2 regions of the Lysinibacillus sp. JK80 genome follow, and region 1 is predicted to be linked to the other one. Evidence: a T-box and tRNA genes for the amino acid it is inferred to sense, from the RefSeq annotation. Region 1 holds a T-box; the other holds one or more tRNA genes.
The links. The T-box of region 1 lies ahead of leuS (leucine--tRNA ligase). A T-box ahead of a tRNA ligase gene usually reads a tRNA of that ligase, here a tRNA-Leu.
Positions count from the first base shown of each region.

Region 2: it has a tRNA-Leu gene. The T-box ahead of leuS (leucine--tRNA ligase) is inferred to sense a tRNA for this amino acid. The anticodon was not compared.

Region 1 covers NZ_CP058997.1:3,446,340-3,452,038, reverse strand. The annotation lists gene HXV90_RS17250 (MDR family MFS transporter) at 1-59, shown strand, start outside; gene HXV90_RS17245 (ArsR/SmtB family transcription factor) at 207-554, shown strand; gene HXV90_RS17240 (SulP family inorganic anion transporter) at 611-2,353, shown strand; T-box leader at 2,419-2,629, shown strand; gene leuS (leucine--tRNA ligase) at 2,716-5,133, shown strand; gene HXV90_RS17230 (NupC/NupG family nucleoside CNT transporter) at 5,269-5,699, opposite strand, start outside.
Region 2 covers NZ_CP058997.1:4,132,019-4,137,717, forward strand. The annotation lists rRNA gene HXV90_RS20680 (23S ribosomal RNA) at 1-718, opposite strand, end outside; rRNA gene HXV90_RS20685 (16S ribosomal RNA) at 900-2,451, opposite strand; tRNA gene HXV90_RS20690 (tRNA-Gly) at 2,651-2,724, opposite strand; tRNA gene HXV90_RS20695 (tRNA-Arg) at 2,742-2,818, opposite strand; tRNA gene HXV90_RS20700 (tRNA-Leu) at 2,841-2,926, opposite strand; tRNA gene HXV90_RS20705 (tRNA-Lys) at 2,993-3,065, opposite strand; tRNA gene HXV90_RS20710 (tRNA-Gln) at 3,081-3,155, opposite strand; tRNA gene HXV90_RS20715 (tRNA-Asp) at 3,161-3,236, opposite strand; tRNA gene HXV90_RS20720 (tRNA-Glu) at 3,267-3,338, opposite strand; tRNA gene HXV90_RS20725 (tRNA-Asn) at 3,340-3,416, opposite strand; gene HXV90_RS20730 (SprT family protein) at 3,508-3,969, opposite strand; gene HXV90_RS20735 (Tex family protein) at 4,037-5,699, opposite strand, start outside.

The DNA.
Region 1 (5,699 bases):
TTATTCCATGTTTAACATACGATTATCCTTTAAAGAAGAACAAAATAGTAGCAGATTAATAATGTCGCACTGAAAAGAGCAAAAACGAGTGTTAAGCACTTGTTTTTGTTCTTTTTTTAATAGTAGATATTGAAAAAATGTTGTGACAGGATTACAATCATACATATTCAAATATTTGAATGTGTAGTTATATGGAGGGGTTTTTTATGGACGAGGGCTTACAACAGTTTAAAGCGGATTTTTTCAAAGCATTAGCACATCCGTTACGCATCAGAATACTTGAACTCCTTGTAGATGGACAGAAAAGTGTCAATGAGATTCAAGATTGCTTAGAGAAAGAGGGTTCTGCTGTTTCTCAGCAATTAAGTGTATTGCGTGCTAAAAATATTGTTTATGGCGTGAAGGAAGGAAAAAAAGTTTATTATTCTTTAAGTGACCCAATGATTGGTGCATTACTTGGGGTGGCAAAGGATATTTTTAATAACCATTTGGTTAATACCATTTCGAGATTAGAGGAAATGACAAGTAATGAAGGTGACGAAGAGAATAAGTAAATCAATGATGATGAAAAATTGGGCTTTGCTTATTATTTCGAAGGGAAGATTTATCTATGAAGTCACTGTTTACAGGACGCTTTGAAGGATATTCAGTTCAACATGTAAAGAAGGATTTATTGTCAGGGGTTATTGTGGGAATCGTTGCTATTCCACTTGCCATGTCCTTTGCCATAGCATCGGGTGTGAAACCTGAATATGGGATTTATACGGCTTGCATTGCAGGTATTCTTATTTCTCTCTTTGGAGGTTCTAAATATCAAATAGGTGGGCCTACGGGGGCGTTTGTGCCAATTCTATTGGGGATTGTTCTTACCTATGGCTATGAAGATTTATTACTTGCGGGTTTAATGGCAGGGGTATTGCTTTGTGTCATGGGCTTTTTTAAGTTAGGGACTCTAATTAAGTTTATTCCACGTCCTGTAACAGTTGGTTTTACAGCAGGGATAGCAGTGATTATTTTTACAGGTCAAATCGCTAACTTTCTAGGGCTCACAAATGTTAAAAGGCATGAATATTTTATCGCCAACATACAGGAAATCATTAAGCAGCTTAGTACGACAAATACGTATAGTATTCTTACTGCTGTCGTATGCTTGGCGACAATAATGATAACTCCAAAGTTTTTTCCAAAGGTTCCAGGAGCATTAGCGGGTATCGTTGTCTCTACACTTATGGCAACTTTCTTCTTTTCAGGACAAGTTGCTACCATTGCAACGGCTTATGGTCAAATTCCTAATACATTACCTCATTTCGCCTTACCGAACATCACGCTCGAACGATTACAACAACTTATTGGCCCAGCGTTTGTCATTGCAATGCTAGGTGGTATTGAGTCTTTATTATCGGCAGTTGTGGCGGATGGGATGACAAATAGTAAGCATAACAGTAATCGTGAGTTAATCGGTCAGGGGATTGCTAATATTGTGACGCCTTTATTCGGTGGTATTCCAGCAACAGGCGCCATTGCACGTACAGCGACCAATATCAAAACAGGCGCAGTATCTCCTATGTCTGGTATCATTCATGGTGTGTTTGTTTTAATCACATTATTGTTATTAGCTCCATATGCATCTCATATTCCGTTAGCAAGCATGGCTCCGGTATTGATGGTCGTAGCTTGGAATATGAGTGAACGACATCATTTTTCACATATCGCAAAATTAAAATCAGGCGACTCACTGGTATTATTGATTACCTTTTTATTAACGGTATTCACTAGTCTTACATTAGCAGTTGAGGTAGGGCTTGTGCTGGCTGTGCTATTATTTGCAAAACGCATGAGTGAAAAGCTTGTTGTTACAAAAGTACTTCCAGATCATTCAAATAAAAGTGAAAAGGTACAGCCACATGTAGTGCATCAGCAGCATGATTGCCCGCAAATTAGTATGTACACAATTGAAGGGCCGTTGTTTTTTGGTGCTGCACAAATGTTTGAACAAACGATTGAAAGTACTTTGCATCAGCACTCAAGAGTTTTGATATTACGGATGGGGAAAGTGCCCTTTATGGATTCTACTGGAGAAGCATATTTTAGTAATATCATTGAAAATTATACAGCACAGGGCGGTACTATTTTGGTAACGGGTGTGCAAGGAGATTTAAAGGATGCTCTTCAGCACAATGGACTTTACGATAAAATAGGCGCGCAGCATTTTTTTCAGCATACTGGAGAAGCGATTACAAAAGCTTTCCATTATTTAAACGTCAATCAATGTATTGGTTGTCAGCACTTTGCTTTTCATGAATGTCAGGATTTATCAAAGTCTAAGGAAGAAAAGGATTTAATTGTTCAGTAATGGGTAAGCTGTAAACAAAGGCTTGTGCTTTTCAATACTTTCCATTAGAATAAATGCAATATCATGTAAAGACTGTGATGAGGAATAGTAGATTTGTGGTTCTTTTTAGAGAGCTAGCGGTTGGTGGGAGCTAGTAAGAATGCAAGTTGAACTCGCCTTCTGAGTCTGCCCGCGTGAAACAGCGTGTGTCGTTTCTTCCGCGTTAAGGAAGCTTGAGCCGAGTGTAATCACTAATTTGGGTGGTACCGCGGGAGTACAAATTCTCTCGTCCCTTCTATAAGAAAGGGGCGAGTTTTTTTATTTTTTAAATATTTTGTCAATTATGATGGAGAGCAGCACGATCAATCGAAGGAGGAAAAAAAATGAGTTTTAATCATGAACAAATTGAAAAAAAGTGGCAACAATATTGGGCTGATAACAAAACATTTAAAACTGAAAATGAAACAGCGAAGCCTAAATTCTTTGCTTTAGATATGTTCCCTTATCCATCTGGCGCAGGACTACATGTAGGCCATCCAGAGGGGTATACGGCAACTGATATTCTATCACGCTTTAAACGTATGCAAGGCTATAATGTACTTCATCCAATGGGCTGGGATGCTTTTGGTTTACCAGCTGAGCAATATGCACTTGATACAGGGAATGATCCAGCTGAATTTACAGCTAAAAATATTGCGACATTTAAACGTCAAATTCAAGAGCTAGGCTTCAGCTATGATTGGGATCGCGAAATTAACACAACTGATCCAGAGTATTATAAATGGACACAATGGATTTTTATCCAGCTTTATAAGAAAGGTTTAGCTTATGTGGATGAAGTAGCTGTTAACTGGTGTCCAGCACTTGGCACGGTATTAGCTAACGAAGAAGTAATTGATGGGAAATCAGAGCGTGGTGGTCATCCAGTAGAACGCAGACCAATGAAGCAGTGGATGCTTAAAATTACAGCCTATGCTGATCGTTTAATCGATGACTTAGAAGAAGTTGATTGGCCTGAATCTATTAAAGATATGCAACGCAATTGGATTGGCCGTTCAGAAGGGGCAGAAGTGACATTTGCCATTGACGGTTCAGATCAAAACTTCACAGTTTTCACAACACGTCCTGATACATTGTTTGGTGCTACATACTGTGTGCTTGCACCAGAGCATAAATTAGTGGAACAAATTACAACAGCTGACCAACGCCAAGCTGTTGAGGCTTATTTAGAGAAAGTTAAAATGAAATCCGACCTAGAGCGTACAGATTTAGCGAAAGAAAAAACAGGTGTATTTACAGGTGCTTATGCAGTGAATCCGATTAACGGTAAAAAAGTGCCGATTTGGATTGCTGACTATGTGTTAGTGTCTTATGGTACAGGTGCTATTATGGCGGTGCCAGCACATGATGAACGTGACTATGAATTCGCAACTGAATTTGGCTTAGACATCGTTCCTGTACTTGAAGGTGGAGACATTAGCAAAGAAGCATTTACAGGTGATGGTCAACATATTAACTCTGAATTCCTGAATGGCTTAAATAAAGCAGATGGCATTGCGAAAGCCATTGAATGGTTAGCGGAAAAAGGTGTAGGGGAGAAGAAAATTTCTTATCGTCTACGTGACTGGTTATTCTCCCGTCAGCGTTATTGGGGTGAACCAATTCCAATGATTCATTGGGAAGATGGCACGATTACGCCAGTTCCAGAATCAGAATTACCTTTAATGCTACCAAAAACAGATAATATCCGTCCATCAGGTACTGGTGAATCACCATTAGCAAATATTGAAGAATGGGTAAATGTTGTCGATCCAGAGACAGGTAAAAAAGGACGTCGTGAAACAAATACAATGCCGCAGTGGGCAGGTTCGAGCTGGTACTTCCTACGCTATATCGACCCTACAAATACAGAGGCGATTGCAGACCCAGAGTTACTAAAACGTTGGTTACCTGTTGATATTTATATTGGTGGTGCGGAGCATGCTGTATTACATTTACTATACGCTCGCTTCTGGCATAAAGTTCTCTATGATTTAGGTGTTGTTCATACAAAAGAGCCATTCCAAAAATTATTTAACCAGGGAATGATTCTAGGTGAAGGTAACGAGAAAATGTCTAAATCTAAGGGCAATGTTGTCAACCCGGATGAAATCATTACGTCACATGGTGCCGATACATTACGTTTATATGAAATGTTCATGGGCCCACTAGAGGCTTCTGTTGCATGGTCTACAAATGGTTTAGATGGAGCACGTCGCTTCTTAGACCGTATCTGGCGTCTATTTGTCAGTGAAGAAGATGGCGCAATTTCAGCAAAAATTCAAGTGTCTAACGATCAATCACTTGAAAAATCATACCACCAAACAGTGAAAAAAGTGACAGAGGATTATGAAGGCATCCGCTTTAACACAGCTATTTCACAAATGATGGTCTTTATTAATGATTGCTATAAAGCTGATGTGATTCCAACGACTTATGCTGAAGGCTTTGTGAAAATGCTAGCTCCAATCGCTCCACATATTGCAGAAGAACTATGGCAACTATTAGGACACGATTCAACTCTTTCATATGAGCAATGGCCAACATATGATGAAGCAAAGCTTGTGGATGATGAAGTAGAAATTGCTGTACAAGTTGCTGGTAAAGTTCGTGCTAAGATCGTCGTAGCAAAAGATGCTTCAAAAGAGGATATTGAAAAAGTAGCACTTGCTGATGAAAAGGTTCAAGAATACATGGCAGGAAAGAGCTTAGTGAAAATCATCGTTATTCCAGGCAAACTTGTCAATATTGTCGTAAAATAAAGAGATATAAAATAAAAATGTACATTACTAAATTCAATTTTAGTAATGTACATTTTTTAATTTAGAGCTTAAGCAATAAAATAAGGACTGCACCCATCTAACTGAGTGCAGTTCAATAAATAGCTCCTGATACAATTAAATAATCAATCCCACAATAATAGCTGTTAGGATACTTACGAGTGTAGCACCGTACAACAACTTTAGTCCAAATCGAGCAACGACATTCCCTTGCCTTTCATTCAAACCTTTTACAGCTCCCGAAATAATCCCGATTGATGAAAAGTTGGCAAAAGATACGAGGAATACAGAAATAATACCTAATGTACGTTCACTCATGGACTCGGCAACATCGCCAAGGTTAATCATAGCAACAAATTCGTTTGTTACTAATTTGGTTGCCATAATACCGCCAGCAGCCACAGCATCTGCCCATGGGATACCCATTAGGAAAGCGATTGGCGCAAAGATATAGCCTAATATTTCTTGGAAAGATATACCGATAATCATATCGAATAATGAATTGATTAAATCCATTAATGCTACGAAACCAATAAGCATTGCCCCAA
Region 2 (5,699 bases), 690 kb from region 1:
GTCTACGACCACGTACTATTTCGCCCTATTCAGACTCGCTTTCGCTGCGGCTCCGCCTTCTAAAGCTTAACCTCGCACGTAATCGTAACTCGCCGGTTCATTCTACAAAAGGCACGCTATCACCCATTAACGGGCTCTAACTACTTGTAGGCACACGGTTTCAGGATCTCTTTCACTCCCCTTCCGGGGTGCTTTTCACCTTTCCCTCACGGTACTGGTTCACTATCGGTCACTAGGTAGTATTTAGCCTTGGGAGATGGTCCTCCCGGATTCCGACGGAATTTCACGTGTTCCGCCGTACTCAGGATCCACTCAGGAGAGAACGAACTTTCGACTACAGGGCTTTTACCTGCTCTGGCGGACCTTTCCAAGTCGCTTCATCTAACTCGCTCTTTTGTAACTCCGTATAGAGTGTCCTACAACCCCAAGAGGCAAGCCTCTTGGTTTGGGCTCTTCCCGTTTCGCTCGCCGCTACTCAGGGAATCGATTTTTCTTTCTCTTCCTCCAGGTACTTAGATGTTTCAGTTCCCTGGGTCTGCCTTCAAGACGCTATGTATTCACGTCAAGATACTACGCGATTAAACGTAGTGGGTTCCCCCATTCGGAAATCTCCGGATCAAAGCTCACTTACAGCTCCCCGAAGCATATCGGTGTTAGTGCCGTCCTTCTTCGGCTCCTAGTGCCAAGGCATTCGCCGTGCGCCCTTAATAACTTAACCAAGTTATTAAGCCTATAAAAAACTTAAAAAATAAATGTGTTTGTTACAATTTCAATGTCGTTTTATCCAGTTTTCAAAGAACAAGTTTTGAAGTGTTTCATTCAGATAGAATGAACCTTCAAAACTGAACGCAAAACGTAATCTTACAAACCCAAGGTTTGTATTCCGAAATAATCCTTAGAAAGGAGGTGATCCAGCCGCACCTTCCGATACGGCTACCTTGTTACGACTTCACCCCAATCATCTATCCCACCTTCGGCGGCTGGCTCCAAAAGGTTACCTCACCGACTTCGGGTGTTACAAACTCTCGTGGTGTGACGGGCGGTGTGTACAAGGCCCGGGAACGTATTCACCGCGGCATGCTGATCCGCGATTACTAGCGATTCCGGCTTCATGTAGGCGAGTTGCAGCCTACAATCCGAACTGAGAACGACTTTATCGGATTAGCTCCCTCTCGCGAGTTGGCAACCGTTTGTATCGTCCATTGTAGCACGTGTGTAGCCCAGGTCATAAGGGGCATGATGATTTGACGTCATCCCCACCTTCCTCCGGTTTGTCACCGGCAGTCACCTTAGAGTGCCCAACTAAATGATGGCAACTAAGATCAAGGGTTGCGCTCGTTGCGGGACTTAACCCAACATCTCACGACACGAGCTGACGACAACCATGCACCACCTGTCACCGTTGCCCCCGAAGGGGAAACTATATCTCTACAGTGGTCAACGGGATGTCAAGACCTGGTAAGGTTCTTCGCGTTGCTTCGAATTAAACCACATGCTCCACCGCTTGTGCGGGCCCCCGTCAATTCCTTTGAGTTTCAGTCTTGCGACCGTACTCCCCAGGCGGAGTGCTTAATGCGTTAGCTGCAGCACTAAGGGGCGGAAACCCCCTAACACTTAGCACTCATCGTTTACGGCGTGGACTACCAGGGTATCTAATCCTGTTTGCTCCCCACGCTTTCGCGCCTCAGCGTCAGTTACAGACCAGAAAGTCGCCTTCGCCACTGGTGTTCCTCCAAATCTCTACGCATTTCACCGCTACACTTGGAATTCCACTTTCCTCTTCTGCACTCAAGTCCCCCAGTTTCCAATGACCCTCCACGGTTGAGCCGTGGGCTTTCACATCAGACTTAAAGGACCGCCTGCGCGCGCTTTACGCCCAATAATTCCGGACAACGCTTGCCACCTACGTATTACCGCGGCTGCTGGCACGTAGTTAGCCGTGGCTTTCTAATAAGGTACCGTCAAGGTACAGCCAGTTACTACTGTACTTGTTCTTCCCTTACAACAGAGTTTTACGATCCGAAAACCTTCTTCACTCACGCGGCGTTGCTCCATCAGGCTTTCGCCCATTGTGGAAGATTCCCTACTGCTGCCTCCCGTAGGAGTCTGGGCCGTGTCTCAGTCCCAGTGTGGCCGATCACCCTCTCAGGTCGGCTACGCATCGTCGCCTTGGTGAGCCGTTACCTCACCAACTAGCTAATGCGCCGCGGGCCCATCCTATAGCGACAGCCGAAACCGTCTTTCAGTCTTTCACCATGAAGCAAAAGAGATTATTCGGTATTAGCCCCGGTTTCCCGGAGTTATCCCAAACTATAGGGTAGGTTGCCCACGTGTTACTCACCCGTCCGCCGCTAACGTCAAAGGAGCAAGCTCCTTTTCTGTTCGCTCGACTTGCATGTATTAGGCACGCCGCCAGCGTTCGTCCTGAGCCAGGATCAAACTCTCCATAAAAGAAATTTGATTAGCTCAAATTGTTTTGCTGGCATCATGTTTGATGTCCAAAATTTTTGTTTTGTTCACTAACCGAAGCTAGCTACTTAAAACTTTATTGATTACGTTTTGCTTGTTCAGTTTTCAAGGTTCATGTCATCGCCCTTTTGGACAACTATTTAAATTTACCATACAACCAAGAGGTTGTCAACACTTTTTTTGGAGCGGGTGATGAGAATCGAACTCACGACATCAGCTTGGAAGGCTGAGGTTTTACCATTAAACTACACCCGCATATATTTTCTTAAAAATGGCGCGCCCGGCAGGAGTCGAACCCACAACCTTCTGATCCGTAGTCAGACGCTCTATCCAATTGAGCTACGGGCGCATATGAAATTAATTAATTGACTTGGTGCGGCCGAGAGGACTTGAACCTCCACGGGGTTGCCCCCACTAGGCCCTCAACCTAGCGCGTCTGCCGTTCCGCCACGACCGCATTCAATTAGTAACTTTTTTATTATACTATGATAATTCAAAAAGTCAACTCTTTTTCTTAAAGAGATGAGCCATGAAGGACTCGAACCTTCGACCCTCTGATTAAAAGTCAGATGCTCTACCAACTGAGCTAATGGCTCGAATTAAGAAATGAATGGCTGGGGTACTAGGATTCGAACCTAGGCATGACGGAATCAAAATCCGTTGCCTTACCGCTTGGCTATACCCCAATAAGTGGCGGTCCCGACCGGGATCGAACCGGCGATCTCCTGCGTGACAGGCAGGCATGTTAACCGCTACACCACGGGACCAAAATATTATTTACATTAAATTATGAAAAATGACCCCTACGGGATTCGAACCCGTGTTACCGCCGTGAAAGGGCGGTGTCTTAACCACTTGACCAAGGGGCCATGGCTCCGAAGGCAGGACTCGAACCTGCGACAACCTGATTAACAGTCAGGTGCTACTACCAACTGAGCTACTTCGGAATAATTCATGTTATGTTGTCGTCGTTATCTTGTCGACTTTTACTATTATAGGGACAACTCAACAAAACGTCAACTATTTTTTAAACTTTTTTTACTCTACTAATTTTAATTTCCCCAAACACTTACTGCAACAATACTTTTCAACATTCATTTTTATTTTCCGTATATATAATTGGTGGCAATTGACACAAGTATATGTATAGCGTCGTCGTTGTTTTTTAACTGTAGCTTTCGGGACATGTAAAACTGCGCAAAATCGAGGGGCATCTACTTTCCTTAATAATTCTCTAAAATCTTTATCTCGATGCTGATACCCTTTACCTTCAATATGTAGGTGATAATGGCATAATTCGTGTAAAACAATACCTTGAATCTCTTTCAAACCGTATAACTCATAGGCTTTAGGATTAATCTCAATATTATGGGATTGTAAAAGATATCGTCCTCCCGTTGACCGTAATCTCGGATTAAAGTAGGCTTGATGCAGAAAAGGCCTCTGAAAGTTTTCTAAAGATAAGCGACGAACAAGCTCTTGTAATTCTTGATTGTCCACAGTAATCACCTCTAACAACAAGAATACCACACTGCGTAGTATAGACAGTGTGGCAAAAATTTAGTACTCAAACTAATGCTTGATTTTTAGGAGGAAGCATCGTTAAAGAGATACGCCCTTTCGTTACATCTATTTGTTCAACCCAGACAGTTACAATATCCCCAAGTGCCACAACTTCTAATGGATGCTTAATACGTTTATTTTGGAGTTTAGAAATATGCACAAGTCCATCTTGCTTCACGCCAATGTCAACAAATGCGCCGAAATCTACTACATTTCTTACCGTCCCCTGCAATTCCATACCTACTTTTAAATCTTCCATTTTTAATACATCAGTCTTAAGCAATGGTTGTGGGAATGCATCACGTGGGTCACGACTAGGTTTCATTAAGGTATCCACGATATCTTGAATTGTCACAACTCCTACTCCAAGCACATCACTTAATTTTTGGATATTTAGTGCTGCAATAGCATCCTCTGCCTTCTGTGTCCCTAACTCTTTTTTATCTATTTGAGCCTCTGCTAATATTTGCTCAGCAAGGGCATAGCTTTCAGGATGAATACCTGTAGCATCAAACGGATTTTTTGCTTCTGGGACACGTAGGAAACCAATAGCTTGTTCATACGTTTTGGCGCCTAACCTTGGAATCTTCTTTAATTGCGCACGTGTAGTAAATTGACCATTTTCCTCTCGCGTCTTTACGATATTCTCTGCAACAGTTTTTGATAGACCAGAAACATATTGTAAGAGTGATGATGAAGCCGTATTTACATCTACACCAACTTGGTTAACAGCTGTTTCTACTATAAAAGATAGCGATTCATTTAATTTTTTTTGAGAAACATCATGCTGATACTGACCTACACCCACAGCTTTTGGTTCAATTTTCACTAACTCTGATAAAGGATCCTGTAAGCGACGTGCAATGGAGACAGCACTACGTTGTTCAACCTGTAAATCAGGAAATTCTGTACGTGCAATTTCAGACGCTGAATAAACAGATGCCCCCGCTTCATTGACAATCACATAGGCTATGTCAGTAGTAAGTTCATTTAATACATCCGCGATAAATTGTTCTGTCTCCCGAGATGCTGTACCATTACCAATGGCAATTATACTTATTGGATACTTTGCCAAAATTCCTTTTACAATAGCTTTGGATTTTGCCACATCTGGTTTCGGTGGATGTGGGTAAATAGCTGTAACCTCAAGCATTTTCCCAGTTTCATCTACAACCGCCAGCTTGCAACCTGTACGGTAAGCTGGATCAACCCCTAAAACATATTTACCTTTCATAGGTGGTTGTAGCAATAGGTTACGTAAATTTTCGGAAAAAATATGAATAGCCTGTGCCTCAGCTTTTTCTGTAAGCTCGTTTCGTAATTCCCTTTCAATTGAAGGCTGAATTAAACGCTTGTACGAATCCTCGATTGCTAGTTTAACTTCTGCAATAGCAGGAGACGAACCAGTTGCAGGTATCCATTCTTTCCACATAATCATTAATACTCGATCCACCGGCACATGAATAGAAACCTTTAAGATTTCTTCTTTCTCTCCTCGGTTTATCGCTAAAATACGGTGTGGTACAATGCGACTAACAGGCTCTTCATATTCGTAATACATTTCAAAAACATTTTTCTCGTCGATTTCTGTATTTTTCACAGACGTCACAAGAATTCCATCTTTCCATGAATAAGCTCGGATTTTTTCACGAATAGAGGCATCGTCC